Regions from separate parts of the Microbispora sp. KK1-11 genome, predicted to be linked through region 1. Evidence: riboswitches for the same ligand, from Rfam matches in the RefSeq annotation. Region 1 holds a riboswitch; the other holds the start of a gene.
What was found. A riboswitch is a leader RNA that binds a small molecule or an ion and turns the genes downstream of it on or off. The one in region 1 is predicted to bind glycine.

Region 1 (14,167 bases):
GCCGCCCAGGAGGGCAGGTCGATCACGTTCATGGCCAAGCCCAACCAGCGCGAGGGCAACTCCTGCCACATCCACATCTCGCTGCGCGACGCCGACGGCACCCCCGTCATGGCGGGCGGCGAGCCGTACGGGCTGTCGGAGACCGGCCGGCGCTTCGTGGCCGGGCAGCTCGCGGCGATGCGGGAGCTGACCCTGCTCTACGCGCCCAACGTCAACTCCTACAAGCGGTTCGTGCCCGGCAGCTTCGCCCCCACCGCCGTCAAGTGGGGCGTGGACAACCGCACCTGCTCGCTGCGGCTGGTGGGCCACGGCCCCTCCCTGCGGATCGAGAACCGGGTGCCGGGCGGCGACGTCAATCCCTACCTCGCGGTCGCGGCGATGATCGCGGCCGGGCTGCGCGGTATCGACGCCGGGCTGGAGCTGGAGGAGCCGTTCGGCGGGAACGCGTACGACTCCGGGGCGGAGCGGGTGCCCGCCACGCTCCGCGACGCCCTGGCGCTGTGGGAAGGCTCGCCGATCGCCGAGGAGGCGTTCGGCAAGGACGTGGTCGAGCACTACGCCAACAACGCGAGGGTCGAGCTGGCCGCCTTCGACGCGGCGGTCACCGACTGGGAGCTCTATCGGGGGTTCGAACGGCTGTGAAGATAGTCAATCCGGCGACGGAGGAAGTGATCGCCGAGGTCGAGATGGCGGACGCCGCCGAGGTGGACCGCGCGGTCGAGCGGGCCGCGCGGGCCTTCCCCGCCTGGCGTGCGGTCGCCCCGGGCGAGCGGGCCCGGCTGCTGCGCCGCTTCGCGCAGGTCGTGGAGGACCACGCGGAGGAGCTCGCGCGGCTGGAGATCGCGAACGCCGGGCACACCGTCGGCAACGCCCGCTGGGAGGCGGGCAACGTCCGCGACGTGCTGAACTTCTACTCGGGGGCGCCCGAGCGCGACCATGGCAAGCAGATCCCGGTGCCCGGCGGGGTGGACGTCACGTTCGCCGAGCCGCTGGGCGTGGTCGGGATCATCGTGCCGTGGAACTTCCCGATGGTCATCATGACCTGGGGAGTCGCCCCGGCCCTCGCCGCCGGCAACACGGTGATCGTGAAGCCCGCCGAGTGGACCCCGCTGACCGCACTGCGGCTGGCCGAGCTCGCCCTGGAAGCCGGGCTGCCCGAGGGCGTGCTCCAGGTCGTGCCCGGCGAGGGTGAGGTCGCCGGGGCCCGGCTCGTCGAGCACCCTGACGTACGGAAGATCGTGTTCACCGGCTCGACCGAGGTCGGGAAACTGATCGGCGCCAAGGCGGCCGAGCAGGTCAAGCGGGTGACGCTGGAGCTGGGCGGCAAGAGCGCCAACATCGTCTTCGCCGACTCCGACCTCGACAAGGCCGCGGCCTCGGCGCCCATGGCGGTCTTCGACAACTCCGGCCAGGACTGCTGCGCCCGCTCGCGCATCCTGGTGGAGCGTTCCGTCTACGACGACTTCCTCGCGCGCCTGTCGCAGGCCGTCCGCGAGGTCAGGGTCGGCGACCCGAACGACCCGGCGAGCCAGATGGGCCCGCTGGTCAGCGCCGAGCACCGGGAGCGCGTCGCGTCGTTCGTCACGCAGGCCGACGTGTACGCCGCCGGGTCGTGCCCGACCGCCCCCGGCTACTGGTTCCCGCCCACGGTGCTGGCCGGATCGTCCTCGGAGTCCTTCCGCAGGGCGTTCACCGAGGAGATCTTCGGGCCCGTGGTGTCCGTCGTGCCGTTCGAGGACGAGGCCGACGCCGTACGGATCGCCAACGACACGGCGTACGGCCTGTCGGGGTCGATCTGGACCCGCGACGTGGGCCGGGCGCTGCGCGTGGCGCGGGCCGTCGAGGCGGGCAACCTGTCGGTCAACTCGCACTCCAGCGTCCGCTACTGGACCCCGTTCGGCGGCTTCAAGCAGTCGGGCCTCGGCCGGGAGCTCGGCCCGGACGCCCTGTCGGCCTTCACCGAGACCAAGAACGTCTTCATCTCCACGGAGTAGATCAATGCAGCGTTTGCAGGACCGCGTCGCCGTCATCACCGGGGCGGGCAGCGGCATCGGGCTGGCCACGGCCCACCGGTTCGCCCAGGAGGGCGCCAAGGTCGTGGTGGCCGACCTCGACGAGGAGGCCGGCGCGAAGGCGGCCGGGGAGGTCGGCGGCCTGTTCGTCAAGGTGGACGTGGCGAACGAGGACGACGTGGCCCGGATGTACCGGACCGCGTTCGAGGAGTTCGGCAGCGTCGACATCGCGTTCAACAACGCGGGCATCTCGCCGCCGGACGACGACTCCATCCTGGAGACCGGGATCGACGCCTGGCGCCGGGTGCAGGAGGTCAACCTCACCAGCGTCTACCTGTGCTGCAAGCACGTGATCCCGTACATGCAGCGGCAGGGCAAGGGCTCGATCGTCAACACCGCGTCGTTCGTCGCGGTCATGGGCTCGGCCACCTCGCAGATCTCCTACACCGCCTCCAAGGGCGGCGTGCTCGCCATGAGCCGCGAGCTGGGCGTCCAGTTCGCCCGCGAGGGCATCCGGGTCAACGCGCTGTGCCCCGGGCCTGTGGACACCCCGCTGCTGCGGGAGCTGTTCGCCAAGGACCCCGAGCGCGCCCAGCGCCGTCTCGTCCACGTGCCGATCGGCCGTTTCGCCCGGGCCGAGGAGATCGCCGCGGCGGTCGCGTTCCTCGCCTCCGACGACGCGTCGTTCATCACCGCCTCGGAGTTCCTGGTCGACGGCGGCATCTCCGGCGCCTACGTCACTCCGCTGTAGGGGGGTATGCCCATGGCTCGTCCCGTGATCGGCGTGACGTGCTACGTCGAGCCGGCGAAGTTCACCGTCTGGGACATGCCGGCGGCGCTGCTGCCGTACATGTACGTCGACCACATCGCGCGGGCGGGCGGCCAGCCGGTCATCCTGCCGCCGGCGGGTGAGCCCGCCGCGCTGGCCGGGCGGCTGGACGGGCTGATCATCGCGGGCGGGGGCGACGTCGACCCCGCCCGCTACGGCGCGTCACCCGCCGAGCAGACCGGATACGTCCGGGAGTTCCGCGACGAGGCGGAGTTCGGACTGATGGAGGCCGCCCTGCGCACCGGCCTGCCGTTCCTCGGCATCTGCCGGGGACTGCAGGTGCTCAACGTGGCGCTGGGCGGCACCCTCCACCAGCACCTGCCCGACGTGGTCGGCCACACCGCCCACTCCCCCGCCCCCGGGACGTTCGGCCGCCTCCCCGTACGGCTCTCGCCCGGGTTGGCCAAGATCTACGACGGCGAGGACCTGACGCCCGCCCACTACCACCACCAGGCGATCGACCGCCTGGCGGACGGGCTGGAGGTCACCGCGCGCTCCGACGACGGCACGATCGAGGCCGTCGAGGTCACGGGCGCGGCGTTCGCCCTGGCCGTCCAGTGGCATCCGGAGGCCGACGAGGACGGCCCGCTGTTCCACGCCCTGGTCGCCGCCGCCCGCCGCTGACGGCCAGGAGGATTGAAGCCGGTCACAAGCGATGGACAAGCCTCCTGGCCGACACTCCGTGGACCATGAGGCTCAATCGCGGCGGACTTCCCGTCGTTCCCGTCGTCCACCAGCGCACCCCCACCGAGTGCGGTCCCGCCTGCGTCGCCATGGTCCTGGGCGCGTACGGACACCACGTGGAGGTGCGCGAGCTCGGCGAGGAGATGGGCGTCGGCCGTGACGGCACCTCCGCGCTCACCCTGCTCCGGGCGGCCAGGCGGCGGGGACTGGAGGCGCGGGCCTTCTCCCTGCCTCTCGAGGGGCTGGCGCACGCGCCGCTCCCGGCGATCGCGCACTGGAAGGGCGACCACTACGTCGTCGTCGAGCGTCACGGGCCCGGCGGGGTCACGATCGTCGATCCCGAGACGGGCCGCCGCCGCGTCACCGCCGCCGAACTCGCCCGGGACTACAGCGGCGTGCTGCTCGTCTTCACGCCGGGCCCCGAATTCCGGCGGACCGGACGCCTGCGGCGGGGCCGCTGGTGGCGGTGGCCGGCCGCCGTCGCCTTCGCCGGCCGCCGGCGGCTGCTCGCGCTGCTTGTGGCGCTCAGCGTCGTCATGCAGGCGTTCGGCTTCGCTCTCCCCGCGCTGACCGAGCTGGTCGTCGACCGGGTGCTGCCGGCCGGCGACCACGACCTGCTGACCGTCGCGGGCCTCGGGGTGCTGGGCCTGGTCGCCGCGTACGGCCTGGTCCGGGTGCTGCGCGGATACGCCGTGGTCGCGCTGCGGGTGAGCGCGGACGGCGAGCTGGTCCGCGTCACGGGCGAACGGCTCCTCGCGGCGCCCTACCGGTTCTTCGCGCTGCGCGGCTCCGCCGACCTGGTCAACCGCGTGCTGGCGACCTCCCTGATCCGGGAGGTCCTCACCAACCAGGTGACGCTCGCCTTCCTGGAGGCGCCGCTGGCCCTGGGGTACGTGATCGCGATCAGCGTGCGCAGCCCGCTGATCGGCGCCTGCCTGGTCGCGTTCGCCCTCGCCCAGGTGGGCCTGCTGCTCCTCACCCGCCGCCGCGTCGGCGACCTGACCCACCGCGAGACGGAGGCCCGCAACGACCTGCAGAGCAGGCTGATAGAGGGCCTGCGCGGCATCGAGACGGTCAAGGCCTCCGGCTCAGAGCCGCGGATCGCGGGCAGATGGGCGACGGCCATCGCCGCCGTCGCCGAGCGGTCGGGAAGAAGCGGCCGGGCGCAGGCCCTCCAGGACGCCCTGCTCGGGGCCCTGCAGTTCGCCGCCCCGCTCGCCCTCGTGTGGGCAGGCGCCCGCCAGGTGGCGGACGGCGCGCTGACCCTCGGCGGGATGCTCGCGTTGCAGGCCCTGGCCGGCGCCGCGCTGGCCCCGCTGACCTCGCTGGTCACCGGTCTGCAGGCCGTGCAGTCGGTCCGGCCGCACGTGGAGCGCCTGGCCGACGTCTGGCAGGCCGAGCCGGAGCCGGTCCCCGCCGCCCCGGTCACCCGTACGCTCACCGGGCGGATCGAGCTGGATCGCGTCGGCTTCCGCTACGGCCCGGACAGCCCGTGGATCCTGCGGGACGTCACCGTCACCATCCGCCCCGGGCAGAAGGTCGCGCTGGTCGGCGCCTCCGGATCCGGCAAGACCACCCTGGCCCGGCTGATCCTGGGGCTGCTGGCGCCCGTCGAGGGCGAGATCCGCTACGACGGCGTGCCCGCCGCCGCCTTCGATCCCGGCGCCCTGCGCCGCCAGTTCGGCGTGGTGCCCCAGGAGCCCGTCCTCTTCAACGGCACGATCTTCGACAACATCGCGCTCAACGTCCCCTCCGCCACCGGAGAACAGGTGGAGCGGGCGGCCCGGGCGGCCCGCCTCCACGAGGAGATCGCGGCCATGCCGATGGGCTACCACACCCTGCTCACCGACGGCGGCGGGCTGTCGGGCGGGCAGCGCCAGCGGCTCGCGCTCGCCCGCGCCCTGCTGTCGGAGCCGAGGATGCTGCTGCTGGACGAGGCCACGAGCCACCTCGACACCGCGACCGAGGCCGCGATCGAGGAGAGCCTGCGCGGCTTCGCGGGCACCCGCGTCGTCATCGCCCACCGGCTGAGCACCGTACGGGACGCCGACCTCATCCTCGTGCTGGACCGGGGCCGGATCGTGGAGGCGGGCGGCCGCGACGAGCTGCTCGGCAGGGACGGGCACTACGCGCGCCTCGTCGCGGCGCAGCGGCTGGGCGCCTGACCTTCACGAACTGCGGATAAAGCAGGCCACAAGTGGCTTACCTCCGTCACGCAATCCGGTTCCAAGACGATCAAGACAGGCTCTGGGACACGGGGGAGCCGCCCGGCTCCCGACGCGAATGGAAGGAGAAGACCATGAGCGGACAGCCCAAGACCGAGTTGCGGGACCTTTCCGAGGTGGGCGCCGAGCTGGACGAGAGCCGGCTGGAGGGCGTCACCGGCGGAATGAGCGACCCCATGGCCGCCCGGACGAGGTCCGGCGCGGGCTACGACGACTACCTGTGCTGAGGGAGCGATCATGAAGGTTCGGACCGTCATCGCCGCCATCGACGCCGTGGGCGAGGAACTGGACGAGGAGCGCCTGCGCGGCGTGACCGGCGGCCAGGCCCCCGAGTTCGACCGGAGCGGCTGCTACGCCGACAACATGTGCAAGTACGACGACATCTCCATCTGACACTTGCCCGTGACACCACAAGGTGACCACTCCGGGTGGATCACGTTGTGACACACAGGGTGGGAGCGCCGCCCCGGTGGCGCTCCCACCCGCCGGCCCGCCACTCACCGGCCCGCCACAGTGCCGGCCCGCCACAGTGCCGGCCCGCCACAGTGCCGGATGAACACGGCCGTTCCGGCATGGCGCGGCGACCTCGCCCAGTCCGCTCAGGTCTCTTTGGTCACGTCGAAAGGCCCTCCGTTGCGCCCTCCTCACGTTCTCGTCCTCACCAGCGAGGACGACCCGCACGCCGAGCGGGTCTGCGACCTGCTCGCCCGGCGCGGCGCGCGGGTCAGCGTCTTCGACCCCGGCGATTTCCCCGTCCACGCCGCGGTGGACCTCGGCTACGGCGCGGGCACCGGCACCCGGCGGATCCTGCGCGAGAAGGAGACGATCGACCTCGACACGGTGTCCGCCGTGTGGTGGCGCCGGCCGACTCCCCCGCGCCCGCACGCCGAGATCACCGATCCGGCGGTGGCCGCGCACACCGTGCAGGAGTGCAAGAGCCTGCTCAGCGACCTGTGGGAGCATCTGCCGTGCCGTCAGGTGCCCGCCCGCGAGTCGGTCTTCCGCCGCTCCGGTCAGAAGGCCTCCCAGCTCGCGCTGGCCGCGGAGCTCGGATTCGCGATCCCGGAGACACTGATCAGCACGGACGCCGAGTCGTTCCTCGACTTCCACGACCGGCACGACGGCCGCGTCATCACCAAGGCCTTCCACGTCCCGTTCGTCGAAGGCGTCGGGGACGCCGGCCTCACGATGACCCGCCTCACCGAGCCGGTCTCGCCCCGCGACCTCGCGTACGCCGACGGCCTGCGGTTCTGCCCGGTGATCGTGCAGGAGATGGTGCCGAAGCGGGTCGAGTTGCGCGTCACGATCGTCGGGCGGCGGATCTTCGCCGCCGAGATCCACTCGCAGGCCTCCAACCGATCGAGCCTCGACTGGCGGTACTACGACACCCGGACCACCCCGCACCGGCCGCACCGGCTGCCCGAGGAGATCGCCGACCGGTGCCTGGCGCTGATGGACCGCCTCGGCCTGCTGTACGGCGCCGTCGACCTGATCGTCACGCCGGACGACCGTCACGTCTTCCTGGAGGTCAACCCCAACGCGCAGTGGCTGTGGGTCGAGAACATGACCGGTCTGCCGATCAGCGAGGCCCTCTGCGACCTCCTGCTCGAACCGGCCTGACGCCCCCTCCCCGAACGAGCCCGACAGATCCCGCCCAGAGGAGCCCGACATGCCGCCGCACAGTGTTGTCCACAGTGGTGTTCTTCTCCCGCCCGGCCTGCTTGCCGATGTCCTGGCGTACCTGCGCCGGATCGGCGATCTGGAGCCCGACGAGGCCAGGCTCCTGCTGGCCGGCCTGCGGGCGGAGCATGAGGGCGTGCCGATGCGCCTGGTGTGGCAGCGCGACCACCCCGGCGGCGGCTGTCACTACGACATGCTGATCCCGGTGGGGAACGGCACGGTCTCGGTCGCCTTCGCCCCCGACCGCGCCCTGCCCTGGCCGCTGCGGGGCAGCCGCAACTCCGGCGAGCAGGTCGTCGTCCGGGTCAACGGCATGGAAGTCGCGATGGAGCAGGCCATGGCGGTGCTGGACGAGCTGTGGAGCGACGCCTCAGTGGCGAGTCGGCTCGTCGACGCCGCCCTGGTCGCGCACGAGCTGTCCGACGACCCGGTGGACCTGTCCCCCGCCGAATTGCAGGACGCCCTCGACGCCTTCCGGCGGGCCCGGGGGCTGCTCACGGTCGAGGCCACCCGGGCGTGGATGGCCGAACGCGGCCTCGACCACGCCGGCCTGGAGCACATCGTGGCCCAGGAGGCCGGGATCGCCCGGCTGCGCCGACGCGTCGCCGGCGACCGTGCCGACGGCCTTTTCGCCGCCGATCTCCACTCCTACGAGCGGCTGTGCGTGCTGTCCCTCCGCTATCCGCGGCTGGAGGCCGCCCGGGCCGCCGCCGACCGGCTGCGGGACGGCGGGGCCGATCCCCTCGCCTCGGCCGTCGCCGAGACGCTCGACCACGGCGCGGACGCCCGCCTGCGCCGCCTGTTCCGCGCCGAGCTCGGCCAGGGGGCGGCGAACGCGGCCCCCGGCGACGTCCTCGGCCCGTACGGACCCGACCCCGTGGTCACACAGGTGGTGGAGGTCAGGCCCGCCGTTCTCGACGACGCCACCCGGCGGGGGATCGAACAGCGGCTCTTCGAGGACTGGCTGGCCGGGCGGCGGCGCGAAGCCCACGTGGAGTGGGTGTGGGGCGACGCCCGGCGCACCGAGGCCGTCAACCAGGCCCTGCGGGCTCCCGCGACCGGAGGTGCCGCCACGACGGCCCGGTGAGCGCCGGATCCCTGCAGGTCATCGGGAACAGCTCAGCGGGAAGAGGGCGGAAGCGGTGGAGGCGGCGTCATGTCCAGCGCCCGGGCGATCGCGTCCATGATGTGGGCCGTCTCCTCGACGGCGAGCTTCGTCAGCGCGGCCGGGTCGCGATCGGCGAAGTAGGAGCGGCCCATCCTGAACTCGGCCCTGGCGATCGTCCTGCCGCGCTCGACCTGCCAGAGGTCCCTGCCCTCGTTGACGGTGACACCGACCTTGCTCTTCCGCAGCCCCGTCTGGCTCCACCACGCGCGCCACTCCGCGGAGTCGTTCAAGGCGCGGTCCAGCGCGTGGGCGGCGTTCTCATACTGTCGCGGCGCGCTCTTCCAGGCCGAGCCCCGGCGTGTGTCGTACCACCGGCCGTCCACCGGCAGCCCGGACAGCAGGGAATCGAACTCCTCGTACCAGTCCAGGCCCGCGACGTCCCACAGCACGGTCGCGACGGCGTCCACGAGCAGTTCGGCCTCACCCGCGTCCCACTCCTCGTCCTCTGCCGCCGCCGGATCGGCGAGCACGGCCTCGTATCGCTCTCGCCCGGCGGCGACCATCGCGTACAGCAGGTTCTCGTACGCGTCTCCAACCAGCGGGATCGGCGGACCGCCATCGTCACTGACGTCGGGGACCGGACGCACCTCCAGAGCCAGTGCGGTCAGCGCGCGTGCCTTCGCAGCGAGATGCGCGCAGAAGGCCTCCACCTCCTCCGCGCCCAGCGACGATAGGCGTTCGCCCAGCAGATCGGCGCCGTCTTCGTCGACCACCCCGTCGAGCATGCCGACCAGCTCCCAGAAAACCTCGTCCGTCATAAGCCGTACCTCCCCGGGCCGGCGCCGCACCGCGCCGCTCATCGCGTAATCGGCGTCACACTCTCACGCCGCCGGCAGGGGCAGTCGGCGAGAGCTTGATCTGTAACCGATTTCATTTAGGTTATCGGCGTATCGGCGCGCACCGGGGCCGGGCATTGCGGTCATCAGAGCGGCGTTTATGGGCTCCGGAGCAGCCGACATAGAAACGACGCATTTTTGACTCAAGCCGCCGGAGAGAGATATGGTCAAATGGCGATCAAAGCCGCGTCGTCGGCGCGTTCACGCTGCTTTCGTGCGAGGGGAACCGTGTTATACGCCGTGCTCGGACCGTTCCTGGCCATGAAACCCTCAGGGGATGTCATCGCCGGGCTCGCCCCGAGGCACCGGCAACTTCTCGCGCTGTTCCTGCTCAATCCGAATATCGCGGTTCACCGGGACCGGCTCATCGATCTGTTGTGGAATGGCCGTCCCACTAAATCGGCGCCGCGGAATCTTACCACCTACATCGCACAGGTGCGGCGGCGGCTCTCGCCACGCGACCCCGACCTTTCTCCGCTGCACACCGTGGACGGCGGCTACCTTCTTTCCGTCCCGCCGGGATCCGTGGATGCTGCAGTATTCAACCATTTCGCGGCCCAGGGCAGAATCGCTCGCGAAAATGGTGATTACCACAATGCGGCGAGGATGTTCGAGAACGCGCTGAGCCTGTGGCGGGGCGACGCCCTGCTCGCAATGCGGCATGTGGACGAGCTCTCCGCGTGGGCCGACCGGCTCGACGAGGACCGGCGCGCGGTGACCGAGGACCTCTTCGACGTACGGCTGGCGCTCGGGCACCATCACGAGATCGTCGGCGGCCTGGCCCAGTGGGCCCGGCGCCACCCGCTGCGCGAACGGCCGCACCGGCAGCTCATGCTGGCGCTGCACCGGTCGGGCCGCACCCACGACGCTTCGGCGTCCTACCAGCGACTGCGCCGCACCCTGGTCGACCGACTCGGCACCGAGCCGTCCCCCGACACGCAGGCGCTCCATCAGCGGATCCTGACCGGCGACGACCTTCCGTCCACCCTGATGCGCCTCCGCGCGGGGCATCGGCCGCCGTGCGACTCCAATCACGCCGTGTGACGGAGCTCTCAAGCTCGCGAGAGCCAGGACGACCTCGCCGACCTGGAGACGGGATACCCCGATCGGGGAAATCGGGGCGATCCAGCCGGTTACGGGGATGGCGGCGAACCACTAGGCTTGCAGCACACCGGTGATCCCGTGCGGGAGAGCGTCCTGGCATCCGGTCAGGGCCCCTGAAGGAGCAAGCCCTCCCCGCGAACCTCTCAAGGCAAAGGACCGTGCGGGCCAGGTGACCTCTGGAAAGAAGGCCGGAAGGCCTCGCCGAAGGTGAAAGTCCGGCAAAGATCGGACGAAGCTCTCAGGCGCCGATGACAGAGGGGGAGGATGCCCGATAGTCAAACGCAGCATCCGTCCTTCCGAGGTGCGCATGTCCCGATCCACCCCGCTCCGCGGGGTCCACGAAAGTCTCGGTGCGACCCTGACCGACTTCGCGGGCTGGCAGATGCCCCTGCGCTACGGCAGTGAGTCCGCCGAGCACAACGCGGTGCGCACGGCCGCGGGGCTGTTCGACCTGTCCCACATGGGGGAGATCTTCGTCGTCGGCGCACAGGCGGGCGAGGCGCTCGACCGCGCTCTCGTGGGGCACCTCAGCGTCCTCGCGCCCGGCCGCGCCCGCTACACGATGATCGTGAACGAGACCGGCGGCATCCTCGACGATCTCATCGTCTACCGCCTCGACGAGGACCAGTACATGGTCGTCGCCAACGCCTCCAACTACGCCCTCGTCGCCCGTGAGCTCGCGGACCGGGTCCGGGGCTACGACGCGCGGGTGACCGACCGGTCGGACGAGTACGCGCTGGTCGCGGTGCAGGGCCCGCGCAGCGCCGAGATCCTGGCCGCGCTGACCGACGCCGACCTCGACGATCTGAAGTACTACGCCATCGTCCCCGGCGTCGTCGCGGGCACGCCCGTCCTGATCGGGCGCACCGGATACACCGGCGAGGACGGCTTCGAGCTTTTCGTGCTGAACGAGCACGCCGTGCCGCTGTGGAACGCCCTCGCCGAGGCGGGCAAGGACGCCGGCCTCGTCCCCGCCGGGCTGTCGGCCCGCGACACGCTGCGCCTGGAAGCCGGCATGCCGCTGTACGGCAACGAGCTGAGCGCGGCGATCACGCCTTTCGACGCGGGACTCGGCCGGGTCGTCCGGTTCGACAAGCCCGGCGACTTCGTGGGTAAGTCCGCCCTCGAACGGGCAGCGGAGAACGGCACCAGGCGACGCCTGGTCGGGCTGGTCGCGCGCGGCCGCCGCGTGCCCCGCCACGGCTACCCCGTCACCCGGGAGGGCGCCGTCGTCGGCGAGGTGACCAGCGGCGCCCCGTCGCAGTCCCTCGGCCGCCCGATCGCCATGGCGTACGTCGACGAGAGCGCCCTGGAGAAGGGCGGCCTGGCCGTGGACATCCGGGGCAGCCAAGAACCGGTCGACGTCGTCGATCTGCCTTTCTACAGGAGGAGCAAGTGAGCACCATTCCGGACGACCTGAGCTACACCAAGGAACACGAGTGGGTGGCCGGCATCGAGGACGGCCTCACCGTGACGGTGGGCATCACGGCGTACGCGGCCGAGCAGCTCGGCGACGTGGTTTACGTGGAGGTGCACACGGAGGTCGGCTCGACGGTCGCGGCCGGCGACGCGGTCGGCGAGGTGGAGTCCACCAAGTCCGTGAGTGACATCTTCGCGCCGGTCGGCGGCGAGGTCGTCGAGATCAACGCCGCCGTCGTGGACAACCCCTCGCTGGTCAACTCCGACCCGTACGGCGAGGGCTGGCTGTTCCGCGTGCGCGTGGAGGAGGAGCCGGAGGACCTGCTGTCGGCCGCGGAGTACACCGCGCTGACCTCCGGCGAGTCCTGACAGGTAACTGAGAGGCGACGGTCAATGGCGATCAGCGTCTTCGACCTGTTCAAGGTGGGGATCGGGCCGTCCAGCTCGCACACGGGCGGCCCGATGGCGGCGGCGCACAAGTTCGTCCGCGGTCTGCACCAGGACGGGCTGCTGGAGAAGGTCACCCGGGTCGAGGCCATCCTGTACGGCTCGCTCGGGCTGACCGGCAAGGGCCACGGCAGCGACAAGGCGGTCCTGCTGGGCCTGTCCGGCGACAAGCCCGAACTGGTCGACGTCGACACCGTCGACGAACGGCTGGCGGCGATGCGGGCGAGCGGCACGGTGACGTTGTACGGCGTGCACGAGATCCCGTTCGTGGTCGGTGAGCACCTCGTCTTCGAGCGCAAGCTGTCGCTCCCCCACCATCCGAACGGCATGCGGTTCACGGCGTACGCCGACGACACGGTGCTGCGCGAGAAGGTGTACTACTCGGTCGGCGGCGGCTTCGTGGTGGACGAGAACGCCACCGGCGCCGACCGGATCAAGCCCGACGACACGGTGCTGCCGTACGCCTTCACGACCGCGCACGAACTGCTCGCGCACTGCGCCGAGACCGGCCTGTCGATCTCCGGCCTGATGATGGAGAACGAGAAGGCCTTCGGCCGTACGGAGGAGGAGATCCGGGCCCGCCTGCTGCACCTGTGGGCGGTCATGGCCGAGTGCGTACGGCGCGGCACCAGCCGCGAGGGCGTCCTGCCGGGCGGGCTCAAGGTGCGCCGCCGGGCCCACCAGCTGTACCGGCGGCTGCAGGGCGAGCCCGACGGGACCGACCCGCTGCGGGCGATGGACTGGGTCACGCTGTTCGCGCTGGCCGTCAACGAGGAGAACGCGGCGGGCGGCCGGATCGTCACCGCGCCGACCAACGGCGCCGCCGGCATCGTCCCGGCCGTTCTGTCCTACTACATGCGCTTCCTCCCGGGTGCCGACGAGGACGGCGTCGTCCGCTTCCTTCTCACCGCGGGCGCGATCGGCGTGCTGTTCAAGGAGAACGCCTCCATCTCCGGCGCGGAGGTGGGCTGCCAGGGCGAGGTCGGCTCGGCCTGCTCGATGGCGGCGGCGGGCCTCACCGAGGCGCTCGGCGGGACGCCCGAGCAGGTCGAGAACGCCGCCGAGATCGGCATCGAGCACAACCTCGGCCTGACCTGCGACCCGATCGGCGGGCTCGTCCAGATCCCGTGCATCGAGCGCAACGCCGTCGCCTCGATCAAGGCGATCGCCGCCGCCCGCATCGCGCTGCGCGGCGACGGCCGCCACTTCGTGTCGCTGGACAAGGCGATCAAGACGATGCGCGACACCGGCAGGGACATGCTCGACAAATACAAGGAGACCTCGCGCGGCGGCCTCGCCGTCAACGTCATCGAGTGCTGAACCTCGCGTCGCCGGCGAGCGCCATGATGTGGCGAATGTGACGCATGTGCGCCTCGCCAATATCGTGGTGACTTCCCGGCGATGAGGAGGGCCGTCACGTGAGGTGGCGCGAGGCGCTGCGCCCGCATCGGGCGTTCCTGGTCGTGCTGGCGGCGGGCGTCGCGCTGCGCGCGCTCGCCGTGCTCGGCTACCGGCCCGCGCTGTGGTTCTGGGCCGACTCCTTCGCCTACCTCAGCTCGGCCCTCGACCTTCGGCCGCTGCCCTCGCGGCCGTCCGGCTACTCGCTGTTCCTCGCCGCGCTGAGCCCGCTGGGCAGCATCACCGCCGTCGTGATCGTCCAGCACCTGCTCGGTCTCGGCATGGCCGTCTGCGTCTACGCGGTGCTGCGCCGGCGGACACGGCTGCCGGGCTGGGGAGCGGCGCTGGCGGCGGCGCCGGTGCTG
Region 2 (14,167 bases), on a different contig from region 1:
TCGAGAAGTTCGACTACACCAAGGGCTACAAGTTCTCGACGTACGCCATGTGGTGGATCCGGCAGGCCATCCAGCGCGGCTTCGCCGACTCGGCCAGGACGATCCGGCTTCCCGTCCACGTGCTGGAGATGCTGTCGAAGCTGTCGCGCGTCGAGCGTGACATGCACCAGCGGCTCGGCCGGGAGCCCACGCCGGAGGAGCTGGCCGTCGAGCTGGACAAGACCCCGGACCAGATCGAGGAGCTGCTGCGCACCAGCCGGCAGCCGATCAGCCTCGACTCGACCATCGGCGAGGACGGCGAGACGCGCATCGGCGACCTCATCGAGGACGTCGACTCCCCCGAGGCGTCCGAGGTCGTGGACCGGCAGCTGCTGGCCGAGCAGCTCAAGGGTGTGCTGAGCAACCTGTCGCCGCGCGAGGCCAAGATCATGAGCCTGCGCTTCGGCCTGGCCGACGGCAAGCCGCACACGCTGGACGAGATCGGCAAGCACCTGGGCCTGACCCGGGAGCGGATCCGCCAGCTGGAGAAGGAGTCGCTGTCCAAGCTGCGCCACCCGAGCAACACCCGCCCGCTGCTCGACTGGGCCAGCTGAGATTCGTGCCGGCTGAGATTCGTGCTGGCTGAGACTCGGACCGGCTGATTCAAATATTCGTACGGCCCGCACCCCGATGGGGTGCGGGCCGTACTGCTGCGTGCGGTCAGCGGCCGGCGGCGGCCAGGCCCTTGCGCACGTCGCGCGGGGTCAGGCGGGCGGGGTCGCCCGTCTTGGAGGCGCGGGGCACCCGGGGGATGCCGCTGAGGCGGTGCGCCTCGCGCAGCGTGCGCAGACGGTTCACCTCGTCGGTCCACAGCGCGCCGTCGGGGGTGGCCTTCGCCTTGCGCCGGGCGATCCTGCTGTCGTAGGACTTCACCCCGAAAGTGGCGCGCTGGCCCGCCTCCGCGGCGCGCAGCGCCTCGGTCAGGGCGGCGTCGAGGCCCAGAGCCGCCTCACGGAGCTCGGGGAGCGGCGCGCCCGCCGCCTTCGCCTCCTGGAACCGCCGCTGCGCCACCCGGACCTTCTCCAGCACGTGGTCGAAGTCCTTCCGGATCTCCAGATCCGCGTGGTAGCGGACCTCCGCCTCCCGGCTCACCCGCGGACGGAAAAACGCCATCGTCAGCCCCTTCGGTATCGAACTCGCGCGATCGGACTCGCGCAATCGAACTCGCGTCGCAGTCGGTAGCGTACGCGCTCCACACGGAGGCCCGCACCGCAGGGTGCGCCGCCCTTTACGAAGTAAGGATCGATATGGCAGCATGATCGCCGTGCCTGCCAAGCGACCACCCGTCCCCCTGTCCCGCGAGCGGATCATCGACGCCGCCCTGCACATCGCCGACGGCCAGGGATTGCGCCGGCTGACCATGCGCCGCCTCGGCGACGCCCTCCAGGTGGAGGCCATGGCGATCTACCACCACCTGCCGCGGGGCAAGGATGCGCTGATGGACGCCCTCGCCGAGCACGTGACGACCGTGGAGGTCGATCCGGCCGCCGCCGCCACCTGGCAGGACAGGGCGCGCGCCTGGGCCCGCGCGAGCCGTGCCGCGCTGCTCGAACACCCGGGCGTGCTGTCGCTGGCCCTGACCAAGCCGCCGAAGGGGTCGGCCCTCATCGCGATCGGGGAGCAGACCGAGCAGTTGCGCGAGGCGGGGGCGGGTGACCCGGCCGGAGCGGTCCGGGCGCTACGGGCCTACGTGTTCGGCAGCGTGGCGGTGGAGGTCCAGCAGTCGGGGTGGGCCGATCCGGACGCCGAGGTGCGCGACGCGCGCACCGCCGAGGGCGAGCGCGACTTCGAGCACGGCCTCGACGCGCTGATCGCGGGCCTCGGCGGCTGAGACCTGCGAATTTCCGGGCCGTCCGCATCGGTCGCGTTCGCTGACCGGAATCTGTGATCTCTCGGTTACCCGCCCGACGGCGTGTCGAGGCCGGACCGTTGCCTCCAATGGGGCATTCTTGTGTACTAGGTCACATCAGTGTGCGTGAGCCTGCTCGGGGTGCGGCCGGGTCCCCTGCCCGACCGGCGGAAATGCTCCGAACGGACTATGTCGTACGGATGCGGCCGAGCCGCAAACTGGTGTAGTCCAGTGTGGTGTGCGTCATACCCCACGGACACCCGGAAGACAAAAAGAGCGAACGATAAAGACACGGAGCCCCGGCGATGTGCCCTCATGAACCGGCCTGTCCCAGTGCGGATGCAAAGGACCGAGAAGCCGCCCGCACGATAGCCTGTCACCCTGAGCAGGGCTGGAGCCTGCTCTGCAACGGCGTCGTGCTGTTCGAGGACACCGGCGAGCTGCTGCCCGACGGCGGCGTCATCGCGCCGCACCGCCCCACCGACATGGCCATCAGCGCGGCCTAGCCCTCCGCCGGTGGAGGGGAAAGCAGCCACCGCGCCACCACCTCGCCCACCCGGGCGGGGTCCTTCTTGAACTCGTGCCCCTCCCCCGGGAGGACCACGAGACGTGCGGCGTCCTTCTCGTCCGGCACGCCGAACGGATCCCGATCCCCGTTGACCACGAGCACGGGGATCCCCGCCTGCCGCAGTTCTTCCGCCCGTGACCGTTCCGGCTTGCCCGGTGGGTGGAGCGGGAACGCGAGCGCCACCACCGCCTCGGCCCCGGCGGCACGCGCGGTGCGGCAGGCGACCCGCGCGCCGTTGCTCCGCCCGCCCTGGACGAGCGGCAGGCCCGGGTGGCGCTCGCGGAGCGCGGCGACGATCGACAGCCACGCCTCGTCCTGCTTGACCGCCGACCCCGGCGCCCGCGCGCCGCGCAGCCGGAAGGGCTGCGTCACCCGTGCGACGGTCCCCCCGATCGCCAGCACCGCGTCCCGTACGGCGAGCAGGTCGGGGGCGTCCACACCTCCCCCGGACCCGTGGGTCAGGACCAGCAGCAGCCGGGGATCGGCCACCTCGTCCACCTCGGCCACAGCGCGGCCGTGCGGGGTCTCGATCTCCATGCGGGTGACGGTAGCGGGTCCGACCGGAGCAGGAGGAGGCGACCCTCCGATCGGAGGATGGCACGCGCCCGCGAAAGGGGCCAGAATGTCACGGTGACGGACATCGCATCGCAGCAGCCGCCGCCCGCGACCGGGCACCCCGTCCCTCCGCCGCCGGCGGCCCCCTCGTCCCGCGAGGACCTGCGCGCCGTCATGGCGGCCCGCCGCGACCTCGGCCCCGAGTACGAGGACGCGCTGGTCGACTCGTTCCTCGACAAGCTCGACGTCGAGATCGCCGCACGGATACGCAACGAGGTGGCGGCCCAGCTACGTCACCAGCCGCCCGGCCCTCCGGTCAAGCAGAAGGACAGCGCCGTGGGCGTGGCCATGGGGTCGCTGGCCCTGGGCATCCCGCTGACCGCGATCGCGGTGGCGAACGCGGGCCTCGCGGGCCTGCTCCTGTCCTGGGGCGGGATCATCGCGGTCAACTTCGCCTACGCCGTCAGCCGGCGCTCCCAGCGCTGAGCGGTCCGGCGGTTCAGCCCTCGACGCCCTCCATGGCGGGGCGCACGTCCCGCCCGAGGCGCAGCCGCACCTGGTCGGCCAGCGCCTCGTCGGGGTGGTCGAGGCCGTAGCGCCACACGGTCTCCGCGTCGGCGTCGCGGCCCCGCAGCGGCAGCGTACGGGCCAGCAGTTCGATCGCGAGCGCCCCGGTGCCGGCGTCGGCCCCCTCCTGGCGGCTGTCCTCCACGGCCCCGGCGAACTGCGCGCACGCCATCTCCAGGTGCGCCATGCCGAGCAGCACCCGCAGGCGCGCCGGGTCGGCCACCGCGCTGACCGACAGCGCCTCGAGCAGGACGTCGGCGGCCCGCTCGGGCTCGCCGTCCTCCAGCAGCCGCTCGGCCATCCGCTCGACCACGACGGACAGGCCCTCGCCGGCCTCGCCGCGGTCCGGCGCGTCCTCGTCCGCGGCGAGTTCCGCGAAGATCGCGGCCGCGCCGTCGAGGTCGCCGCTTTCGGCGAGCCGGCGCGCGTGGTCGAGCCGGTCGGACCGCCGCCCGGAATCGATGGCCGTCATACAGGGGCCTCGCATGGTCGCAGGTGATGAGAAACGATCACCGCGATCTTAACGAGACCGGCCGCCGGGCGGGGCCGACATACCCAACTGATCAGTCCTCGTACGCCTCGAGGGGCGGGCAGGAGCAGACGAGGTTGCGGTCGCCGTACGCCTGGTCGATGCGGCGCACCGGCGACCAGTACTTGTCGTCCCGCAGGCCGGGCACCGGGTAGGCGGCCACCGCCCGCGAGTACGGGTGGGTCCACTCGTCGGCGGTGAGGCACTCGGCCGTGTGCGGGGCGTTGCGGAGCGGGTTGTCGGTCTTGTCGTACTCTCCCGACGCCACCTTCGCGATCTCGTCCCGGATGGCGATCATCGCGTCGGCGAAGCGGTCGAGCTCGGCCAGGTCCTCGCTCTCGGTCGGCTCGATCATGAGCGTCCCCGCGACGGGGAACGACATCGTGGGCGCGTGGAAGCCGTAGTCGATCAGGCGCTTGGCCACGTCGTCCACCGTGACACCGGTCTCCTTGGTGATCTGGCGCAGGTCGACGATGCACTCGTGGGCGACCAGGCCGTCCCTGCCGGTGTACAGCACCGGGTAGTGCGGCGCCAGCCGCCGGGCCAGGTAGTTGGCCGACAGGATCGCCTGCTCGGTCGCCTGCCGCAGCCCGTCGGCGCCCATCATCCTGACGTACGCCCACGAGATCGGCAGGATGCCCGCCGAGCCGTACGGCGCGGCCGACACGTGCGCCGGCAGGTGCTCGGCGAGGTGGGCCTTGACCGCCACCGGGCCGACGCCGGGGCCGCCGCCGCCGTGCGGGATGCAGAAGGTCTTGTGCAGGTTCAGGTGGGAGACGTCCGCGCCGAACTCGCCCAGCTTGGCCAGGCCCACCAGCGCGTTGAGGTTGGCCCCGTCGACGTAGACCTGCCCGCCGGCCTCGTGCACCCGCTCGCAGATCTCGACGATCGTCTCCTCGTACACCCCGTGGGTGGACGGGTAGGTCACCATGATCGCGGCGAGCGCGTCGCGATGCTTGTCGATCTTGGCGGCGAGATCGGCAAGGTCGACGTTGCCGTTGGCGTCGCAGGCCACCACGACGACCCGCATGCCCGCCATGACGGCGCTGGCGGCGTTGGTGCCGTGCGCGGAGGACGGGATGAGGCACACGTCACGCCCGTCCTCGCCCCTCGATCGGTGGTAGGACCTGATCGCCAGCAGCCCGGCGAACTCGCCCTGGGAGCCCGCGTTCGGCTGGATCGACACCCGGTCGTAGCCGGTGACCTCGGCCAGCCAGCCCTCCAGCGTCGCGATCAGCTCGGCGTACCCCTCGGCCTGCTCCGACGGCGCGAACGGGTGGATCGAGGCGAACTCCGGCCAGGTGACCGGCTCCATCTCGGTGGTCGCGTTGAGCTTCATCGTGCAGGAGCCCAGGGGGATCATCGAGCGGTCGAGCGCGATGTCCTTGTCCTGCAGCCGCCGCAGATAGCGCAGCATGGCCGTCTCGGACCGATAGGAGTGGAACACCGGGTGGGTGAGGAAGTCCGAGGTCCGCTGCAGGTCGGCCGGGAGCGCGTCGGAGGTCACCCGGTCGAGGTCCTCGACCACGAGTTCGGACGCGCCGAACGCCGCCCAGACCGCCCGCAGGTGGTCCGTGGTGGTCTTCTCGTCGCAGGCGACGCCGACGTGGTCGTCGTCGGCCAGGCGCAGGTTGACGCCCCGCTCCGCGGCGGCGGCCACGACCTGGGCGGCCCGCCCGGGCACGCGGGCGAGCACGGTGTCGAAGAACTCGTCGTGGACGACCTCCACGCCGCCCTCGCGCAGCCCGGCGGCCAGGACGGCCGCGTGGCGGTGCGCCCGCTGGGCGATCCTCCTGAGGCCCTCCGGGCCGTGGTAGACGGCGTACATCGACGCCATGACGGCGAGCAGCACCTGCGCGGTGCAGATGTTGCTGGTGGCCTTCTCCCGCCGGATGTGCTGCTCGCGGGTCTGGAGGGCCAGCCGGTAGGCCGCGCGGCCGTCGGCGTCCACCGAGACGCCGACCAGGCGGCCCGGCATCTGCCGCTGCAGGCCCTCGCGGACGGCCATGTACGCGGCGTGGGGGCCGCCGTAGCCCAGCGGGACGCCGAAGCGCTGGGAGGAGCCGACGGCGATGTCGGCGCCCTGCTCGCCCGGGGACTCCAGCAGGGTCAGCGCCAGCAGGTCGGCCGCGGCCACCAGCAGCGCCCCCTGGGCGTGCGCCCGCTCGGCGACCGGGCGGAAGGACGTCACCCGGCCGCTCGCGCCCGGATACTGGACGAGGACCCCGAAGCACTCGGGCAGCTCACCGGCGAGGTCGGACTCCACCAGCGTGATGCCGAGCGGCTCGGCGCGGGTCGCCAGCACGGCCTTGGTCTGCGGCAGCGCGTCGGCGTCCACCACGAACACGTCGGTCTTCGCCTTGCTCGCCCGCCGGGCCAGCGTCATCGCCTCGGCCGCGGCCGTCGCCTCGTCGAGCAGGGACGCGCCGGCGACGTCGAGGCCGGTGAGGTCCGACACGACCGTCTGGAAGTTCAGCAGCGCCTCCAGCCGCCCCTGCGAGATCTCCGGCTGGTAGGGCGTGTACGCGGTGTACCAGCCGGGGTTCTCCATCACGTTGCGGAGGACGACACCCGGGGTGATCGTGTCGTAGTACCCGAGGCCGATCATCGGGGTCAGCACCCGGTTGCGGCCGGCGAGGGCGCGCAGCTCGGCCAGGGCCTCGGCCTCCCCCACCGCCTCGGGCAGGTTCAGCGGGCCGCGCGTGCGGATGGCCTCGGGCACGGCCACGGCGAGTAGGTCGGCCACCGACTCGTAGCCGACGGCCTCCAGCATCCGGGCGCGGCCGGCCTCGGAGGGGCCGATATGACGGGTGGCGAAAGACGGAGCGGAAAGATCGCGAAGCGTGGACCGATCGGTCATGACAGGGGCCTCCTGGGCGGGTCGAGACCTGCGGCGACCGCCCGTCGCCCTGCGTGGCGCGGCCGGTCGTGAAGCGGTCTCCCCCTCTGTCATCGGACCTGAGAGCTTCACCGGGCCGTCGAGCCCGGCTTTCCCCTTCGGTGAGGCGCCGCCTGGCCGGCGGGCCTGCTTTTCAGAGTCGCCTCGTCCGTGCGGTACGGATGCCTGAGAGATTCCGGGGAGGTTTGCTCCTTCGGCGCCCCTGTAAGCCAGGGGTCTCTCCCGCACGAGGTCGTCGGCCGTGTCCCACTCTACCCGTTACCCCGGATCCGCCCGACTCGCACCCGGCGCGAGATCGGCGCCGAGACCGGCCCGGCGGGCGCGGACGATGGCCTCGGCCCGGTCGGCGACCGCCGGCTTCGCGAAGATGGCGGCGATGTGGTTGCTGACCGTCTTGCCGCTGATGGCCAGGTGCCGGGCGATCGCGGGGGTGGACCGTCCGCCGCGATGAGGTCGAGGACCTCCCGTTCACGCGCGGTGAGCTCGGGAAAGGGCTCAGGAGCCGGCGCACGGGAGGCCCCGCCGCGAAGAAGTCGATGATCCGGCGGGCCGCATTCGGGCCGAAGACGGCGTCGCCGCCCTGCAAGCGCCCGCCCGGGCATCCGCTCAGCCGGTCCTGCGGGCCTTTCTCCGGCGGGCCAGCTCGTCCGACGGATGGTCCCCCTCCGCATCCGGAGCGGCCTCCGCGCGCTCGCCCGGAAGCTCGGCCAGCGATCCCTCGACCTCCCGCCACACCCGCCCGAGCGCGATGCCGAACACGCCCTGGCCGCCCTGCAGCAGGTCGATCACCTCGTCGGCGCTCGTGCACTCGTAGACGCTCACGCCGTCGCTCATCAACGTGATCTGGGCCAGGTCGTTGACGCCGCGGTCGCGCAGATGCCGTACGGCGGTGCGTATCTGCTGGAGGGAGACCCCTGTGTCCAGAAGACGTTTGACGACCTTCAGGACGAGGATGTCGCGGAAGCTGTACAGTCGCTGAGACCCGGATCCCTGGGCGGCCCTTATCGTCGGGAGCACCAGTTCGGTCCGGGCCCAGTAGTCGAGCTGCCGGTAGGTGATCCCGGCAGCCGCGCACGCCGTGGGGCCGCGGTATCCGATGCCCTGGGGCAGCGCCGTCGGCTGCTCGTCGAACAGCAGACCCTGTTCGCCGGCGCGCTCGCGCGCCGCCTGCCGAACCGGGTCGTGCTGGCCGGCCGACTTACCCTCGCCGCTGCTGACCGCCACTGCGGACCTCCGGCTTTCTCTCATCCCACGGTCTGATCTGGGGGTTCGTGAATTACAACCGTGGTTTCCCTTGCACCGTAGGACCGGGGCCATCGTCAGTCAACGACCCCGTCCGGCGCGTCGTGAAGCGTAATCTCCCGAAATCGTCCGGCACGTCAGCCCGCCCGGCCGAAGTCTTCCGGTGTGATTTTGTCCAGGAACTCGCGGAACTTTTCCACTTCGTCTTCCTGGTCGTCGGGCATGCTCACGCCCGCCTCCTGGATCACGTCCTCACTCGCGTAGATCGTCGCACCCGTACGCAACGCCAGCGCGATCGAGTCCGAGGGACGGGCGCTGACCTCCACGCCGTTGGAGAAGACCAGATCGGCGAAGAAGATTCCATCGCGGAGCGCGACGATGTTGACGGTGCGCAACCGCACCCCCAAGGCCTCAAGAACGTCACGGAACAAGTCGTGGGTCAGCGGCCGGGGCGGCGGCTCCTCCGCCTGGGCCAACGCGATAGCGGTCGCCTCGGTCATGCCTATCCAGATCGGCAGGTACCGATCACCGCTCGTCTCCTTCAGGAGAACGATCGGCTGGTTGGTGGGCATCTCAACGCGAACCCCCACGACCTCCATCTGCAACACGGGCGGCTCCGTCTCAAGCGTCGCGGCATATCACCAGGCATTCAACGTAACACCCACGGAGGTGCGGATGTGCCGGTCACCGCCCCAGAACGCCGCGAACACTCCCACGCAGTAACGCATTGTGCAGTTCCTGGAGAAGTCCGGAGATCTCCCGGGCGGTCTCGTCCGCCTCCGCGATCGCCCCCGGCGCCTTGCGCCGCAGCAGCGGCGCCACCGCCTGCTCGATGAGACCGGCCTCCCGCTCCACCGCGGCGCGGACCGCCCTCAGGTGCCGCGCCTGCAGGCCGAACCGCGCCAGCGCCCCCACGCTGCGCGCGACCTCCAGCGCCTCCCCGTCGTAGCGGCGCGCCACGGGAGCGACCAGGCCGAAGCTCTCCATCTCGGCCAGGGTCTCCTCGTCGATGCCCGCGGCCTCGATGAGCTCCTCCCGGCTGAGACGCACGGGCGGGGCGCCGTCGGACACGGCGTGCGGACGGGCCGCCTGCTCGTCCAACTGATCCTTGATCACGCGGAGCGGCAGGTACTGGTCACGCTGCGCACGCAGGATGTACCGCAGGCGCTCGACGTCGTTGAAGGTGAACTTGCGGTACCCCGACGGGCTCCGCTGGGGCTCGATCAGCCCCTCACCCTCCAGAAACCGGATCTTGGAGACGGTCACGTCCGGGAACTCGCCCTGCAGCAGGGCGAGCACTTCCCCGATGCTCATGAACGCCCGTACGGCCTGCGCGCTCATGACTCCTCCTCCTCACCGATCACAGCCCTCCGGGACCACGCGTGAGGAACACCAGCCGGAACTTGCCGATCTGCACCTCGTCGCCGCCCTGCAACGGGGACTCCTCGATGCGCTCCCGGTTGACGTAGGTGCCGTTGAGGCTGCCCACGTCACGCACGGTGAACTGGCCGCCGCGCCGGTAGAACTCCACGTGCCTCCTGGACACGGTCACATCGTCCAGGAAAATGTCGCTTTCCGGGTGGCGACCCGCCGTAGTGAGGTCGCTGTCGAGCAGAAATCGGCTCCCCGCGTTCGGGCCCCGCATGACCACCAGGAGAGCCGTGCCCGGCGGCAACTGCTCGACCGCGGCCCTGTCCGGCAGAAGCGTCTGGCCCGTCTCCGCCTCAAGCGCCTCGAGTGAGATCGTCGAGGTCGTGTCGGCTGCGACGGGCGCCGGAGCGCTCAGCGGCGAACCGCATCGTGAACAGAAACGGGCATCCTCGGGGTTGGCATGACCGCACTGCGTGCAGTAGACGCTGGGCATCGAACGGCTCGGCCTCTCTCACGACTTGCTCTAGGACTAGCTCAAACTGCGAATGCCGCAACTTACGCTGATCAGGCACAAAGGTCAAGACCGCGGCTGGGCGTGGACTGACCAACGCTACAGCCAGCGGAGGTTCAAGGTCCATCCCGCCACACAGTGTTCATTGGCCTCGCCTCCGGCACGGCGGCTCGGGGCGCCTTCAGGCGGCGTCGTCGTGCCGGAGGCGCGCCATGAGCACAGCCCTCGTCGCGTCCTCGCTCGTTCCTCGCTCCGGGCGCTCCTCAGTCCAGTCGCGGCCGCGCCCCTCGCGTGACGGTTGCGCGCCGTAAACCTCGCAATGGGATAGCCGCTTCGCGGGGCGGTTGCGCGCCGTGTCGAAGGGATATCAGTGGGCGCCGGCGGCCTGTTCGACGACGTGGGCCCAGCGTTCCAGGAGGGCCTGGGCGGTGTCCATGTCGTGGCCCTCGGCCCACAAATGGGTGACGGCCTCGGCGGGGTCGGGCAGGACGAGGGCCCAGCTTCCGTCGTCCTCCACGACGCGGACGCCGTCGGTGGTGTCCAGGCGGTGGCCCTCGGCCGCCTCGACGACCGAGCGCATCACGGCCCCCTTGTGCGCCCAGGGCGTGGGAACGGTCCGCTTGAGGAGCTTGGCCTCCGGGATGCGGGCGTCGATCTGGCTGAGCGACAGCCGGGTGCGCGCGACCAGGCCGAGCAGGCGCAGGAACACCGCCAGGCCGTCCACGGTGGGCGCGAACTCCGGGACGATGAAGCCGCCCTTCCCGTCGCCGGCGAAGATCGTGTCGGGGTGCCGGGCCGCCCGCGTCAGCGTGTCGAGGCTCGTGGCCGTCCAGTCGACCTGCACGCCGTGGAAGCGGCACACCATCTCCGCCACCCGGGTCGTGGTTACCGGCAGGGCCACCCGGCCGCCCCGGCGCTCGGCCGCCACCAGGTCGAGCACGACGAGCAGCGCCCGCTCCTCGCTGATCAGCTGGCCCATCTCGTCCACCAGGGAGACCCGTTCCCCCACCGGGTCGAACCGTACGCCGAAGGCGGCCCGCGCCGAGGCCACCAGCTCCGCCAGGCGCTGCAGATCGCGGCGGCGCTCGGCGAGTGTCTCGGTCGGCGAGGCGTCGTCCAGGCGGTTGTTCACGGTGAGCACGTCGACCCCGGCCCGGCCCAGCAGGCTCGGCAGCACGAGCGAGGAGGTGCCGCCCGCGCAGTCGACCACGACCTTCATCTCGGTGTCCTTCACCCCGGACATGTCGATGCAGGCCAGCAACTCCCGTGCGTACGTGTCGACGGCACGGGCGGGGAAGGTCAGCTCCGCGATCTCGCCGGGGAAGGCGCGCCGGTACTCCTGCCGGGAGAAGACCCGCTCCAGCTTGCGCTGGGCCGCCTGGGACAGGTCGGCCCCGGTCTCGTCCATGAACACGATGTCGACGCTCTGGGGGTCGCCCGCCGTGGTGCGCAGGGCGATGCCGCCTCTGACGTTCTCCCGTGAGGTGTTGAACCTGGCGACCGGCAGGGCGGCGGCCTCCAGGTCGACCACGTTGATCGCGCTGGAGTTCAGCGCGCTGATCACCGCCCGCTTGAGCGCCCGCGCCGCGCGCGAGGCGTCGCGGGAGGTGACGACCGTGTCGCCCTTGCGCAGCGTCGTGGCGTACGCGCTGGCCAGCCGTACGCACAGCTCCGGGGTGATCTCGACGTTGACCAGGCCGGAGACCCCGCGGGGACCGAACAGGCTGCGCTGGCCGCGCGACTCCCAGATGACGCTGGTGTTGACGACCGTGCCCGCCTCGATCGTCTTGAACGGGTAGATCTTCACCCCGGAGGAGACGTACGCCTCGGCCTCGATGACGCACTCGTCGCCGACGACGGCGTTCTCCTCGATCCTGGCGCCGGTCATCACGTCGGTGTTCTTGCCGATCACGCAGCCGCGCAGGTGGGCGGCCGGGCCGACGTACACGTTGTCGCTGACCACGGCGCGGTGGAGGAAGGCGCCCTCCTTGACGACGGCGTTGCTGCCGAGCACGGTGTATTCCCGCAGTTCGGCGCCGGCCTCGACCTTGGCGTAGTCGCCGATGTAGAGGGGGCCCTTGAGCACGGCCTCGGGGTCCACCGAGGCGCCCTCGGCGGCCCACACGCCGGGTGCCAGCTCGAACGCGTCGAAGTCGACCTTGACCTTGCCCTCCAGCACGTCGGCCTGGGCCTTGAGGTAGCTCTCGTGCGTGCCGACGTCCTCCCAGTAGCCCTCGGCCACGTAGCCGAACAGCCGGCAGCCGCGTTCGAGCATCTCGGGGAAGATGTCGGACGACCAGTCGACCGACTGGCCGGGGGCGATCTCGTCGAGGACCGACGGCTCCATGATGTAGATGCCGGTGTTGACCGTGTCGGAGAACACCTGGCCCCAGGTGGGCTTCTCCAGGAAACGCTGGATGCGGCCGCTGTCGTCCACGATGATGATCCCGAACTCCAGCGGGTTGGGCACGCGCTTGAGCCCGATGGTGACCAGCGCCCGGTTCTCGCGGTGGAAGCGGAGCATGTCGGTCAGGTCGATGTCGGTGAGCGCGTCGCCGGAGATGACCAGGAAGCGGTCGTCGCGGAGCTTGTCGGCGGCGTTCTTCACGCTGCCGGCCGTCCCGAGGGGGACCTCCTCGGTGGCGTAGTGGAGGGTCATGCCCAGCTCGTCGCCGTCGCCGAAGTAGTTGCGGATCAGCGCGGCCAGGAACTGCACGGTCACCACGGTCTCGGTGAACCCGTGCCGCTTGAGCAGCCGGAGCACGTGTTCCATGATCGGCCGGTTGATGATGGGGAGCAGGGGCTTGGGCTGGTTCGCGGTCATCGGCCGCAGCCGTGTCCCCTCCCCGCCCGCCATGACGACGGCCTTCACGGGTCACCCCTTCGTTAGCTGGCGCACCTGTACGACATACAACACCCCCGCCCACCAATACAGACCAGTTCCCCAGATGGCGAAGGCCCATCCGAAGATCGCGGCAATCTCGGCGTACCACCCCTCGTGGGAGGCGAGGAACAGCAGCGGGAACGCGTACATCAGGGCGGCGGTGCCGGCCTTGCCGAGGAAGTGGACGGGCAGCGCCGGGCCGTACCCGTGCCGCCGCAGCACGGGCGGCACCCACAGCAGCAGCACGTCGCGCAGCGGCACCGCGAGCGCCAGCCACCAGGGGACCGCGCCCCGCAGCACCAGGCCGATCAAAGTGGCGAGGATGTAGAGCCGGTCGGCGAGCGGGTCGATGAGCCGGCCCAGTTTGCTGATCTGGTTCCAGGCGCGGGCGAGCTTGCCGTCGAGCCAGTCGCTGAAGCCGGCCAGCGCCAGCAGCGCGATGGCCCATCCGTCGGCGTGGGGACCCAGCACGAGCCAGAGGAAGACGGGGACGCCGAGCAGCCGCAGGGCGCTCAGCAGGTTGGGCACCGTCCAGATCCGGTCCTCGGCAGCGTTCACGCCCCAGACCCTACATGCCGTTCTCCCGGTCGCTCCGGGCAGGAGCTACGGCCTGGGTGGAGGCCGTCTGCGCGGCGACGAGCCGGGTGTAGCGCCCGCCCAGGGCCAGCAGCTCCTCGTGGGTGCCCCGCTCCACCACCATGCCCCGCTCGACGACCAGGATGAGGTCGGCGTCCCGCACCGTGCTCAGCCGGTGCGCGATCACGATGCGGGTCTGCGTCAGGCGGGACAGCCGCGCCTCGATGCCGGCCTCGGTCGCGCTGTCCAGGTTGCTGGTCGCCTCGTCGAGCAGCAGCACCTTGGGGCGGGGCAGCAGCGCGCGGGCCAGGGCGAGGCGCTGGCGCTGACCACCCGACAGGCCGCCGCCCTCGACCAGGATCGTCTCGTAGCCCATCGGCATCGCCATGATCTCGTCGTGCAGTCCCGCGAGCCGGGCCGCCTCGGCGATCCGGTCCATGCCGGCCTCGGGGAAGTTGAGCGCGATGTTCTCCCGGATCGTCCCGGTGAACAGCGACGGCTCCTGGGTGACCACACCGAACTGGCGGCGCAGCGATCGCGGGTTGAGCTCCGCCGCGGGAACGCCGTCGTACCGGAT

Region 2: linked by a shared signal. The riboswitch ahead of gcvP (aminomethyl-transferring glycine dehydrogenase) and the one ahead of gcvT (glycine cleavage system aminomethyltransferase GcvT) in region 1 are both predicted to bind glycine.

The regions. Positions count from the first base shown of each region.
Region 1 covers NZ_VIRJ01000007.1:122,257-136,423, forward strand. The annotation lists gene FLW16_RS13045 (glutamine synthetase family protein) at 1-642, shown strand, start outside; gene FLW16_RS13050 (aldehyde dehydrogenase) at 687-1,994, shown strand; gene FLW16_RS13055 (3-oxoacyl-ACP reductase) at 1,999-2,763, shown strand; gene FLW16_RS13060 (gamma-glutamyl-gamma-aminobutyrate hydrolase family protein) at 2,776-3,465, shown strand; gene FLW16_RS13065 (peptidase domain-containing ABC transporter) at 3,531-5,690, shown strand; gene FLW16_RS43625 (hypothetical protein) at 5,825-5,977, shown strand; gene FLW16_RS43630 (hypothetical protein) at 5,988-6,143, shown strand; gene FLW16_RS13070 (MvdC/MvdD family ATP grasp protein) at 6,384-7,370, shown strand; gene FLW16_RS13075 (TIGR04500 family putative peptide maturation system protein) at 7,420-8,517, shown strand; gene FLW16_RS13080 (DUF4240 domain-containing protein) at 8,550-9,356, opposite strand; gene FLW16_RS13085 (AfsR/SARP family transcriptional regulator) at 9,606-10,478, shown strand; glycine riboswitch at 10,610-10,707, shown strand; gene gcvT (glycine cleavage system aminomethyltransferase GcvT) at 10,846-11,937, shown strand; gene gcvH (glycine cleavage system protein GcvH) at 11,934-12,326, shown strand; gene FLW16_RS13100 (L-serine ammonia-lyase) at 12,351-13,724, shown strand; gene FLW16_RS13105 (hypothetical protein) at 13,823-14,167, shown strand, end outside.
Region 2 covers NZ_VIRJ01000008.1:201,704-215,870, reverse strand. The annotation lists gene FLW16_RS14780 (RNA polymerase sigma factor) at 1-593, shown strand, start outside; gene FLW16_RS14775 (hypothetical protein) at 700-1,152, opposite strand; gene FLW16_RS14770 (TetR/AcrR family transcriptional regulator C-terminal domain-containing protein) at 1,295-1,870, shown strand; gene FLW16_RS14765 (DUF5999 family protein) at 2,194-2,394, shown strand; gene FLW16_RS14760 (alpha/beta family hydrolase) at 2,391-2,993, opposite strand; gene FLW16_RS14755 (hypothetical protein) at 3,087-3,497, shown strand; gene FLW16_RS14750 (hypothetical protein) at 3,511-4,050, opposite strand; gene gcvP (aminomethyl-transferring glycine dehydrogenase) at 4,142-6,967, opposite strand; glycine riboswitch at 7,150-7,241, opposite strand; gene FLW16_RS46180 (hypothetical protein) at 7,265-7,411, opposite strand; gene FLW16_RS14735 (MerR family transcriptional regulator) at 7,613-8,230, opposite strand; gene FLW16_RS14730 (bifunctional nuclease family protein) at 8,386-8,856, opposite strand; gene FLW16_RS14725 (MerR family transcriptional regulator) at 8,933-9,589, opposite strand; gene FLW16_RS14720 (FHA domain-containing protein) at 9,609-10,112, opposite strand; gene FLW16_RS14715 (mannose-1-phosphate guanyltransferase) at 10,498-13,002, opposite strand; gene FLW16_RS14710 (CDP-alcohol phosphatidyltransferase family protein) at 13,006-13,572, opposite strand; gene FLW16_RS14705 (peptidase domain-containing ABC transporter) at 13,583-14,167, opposite strand, start outside.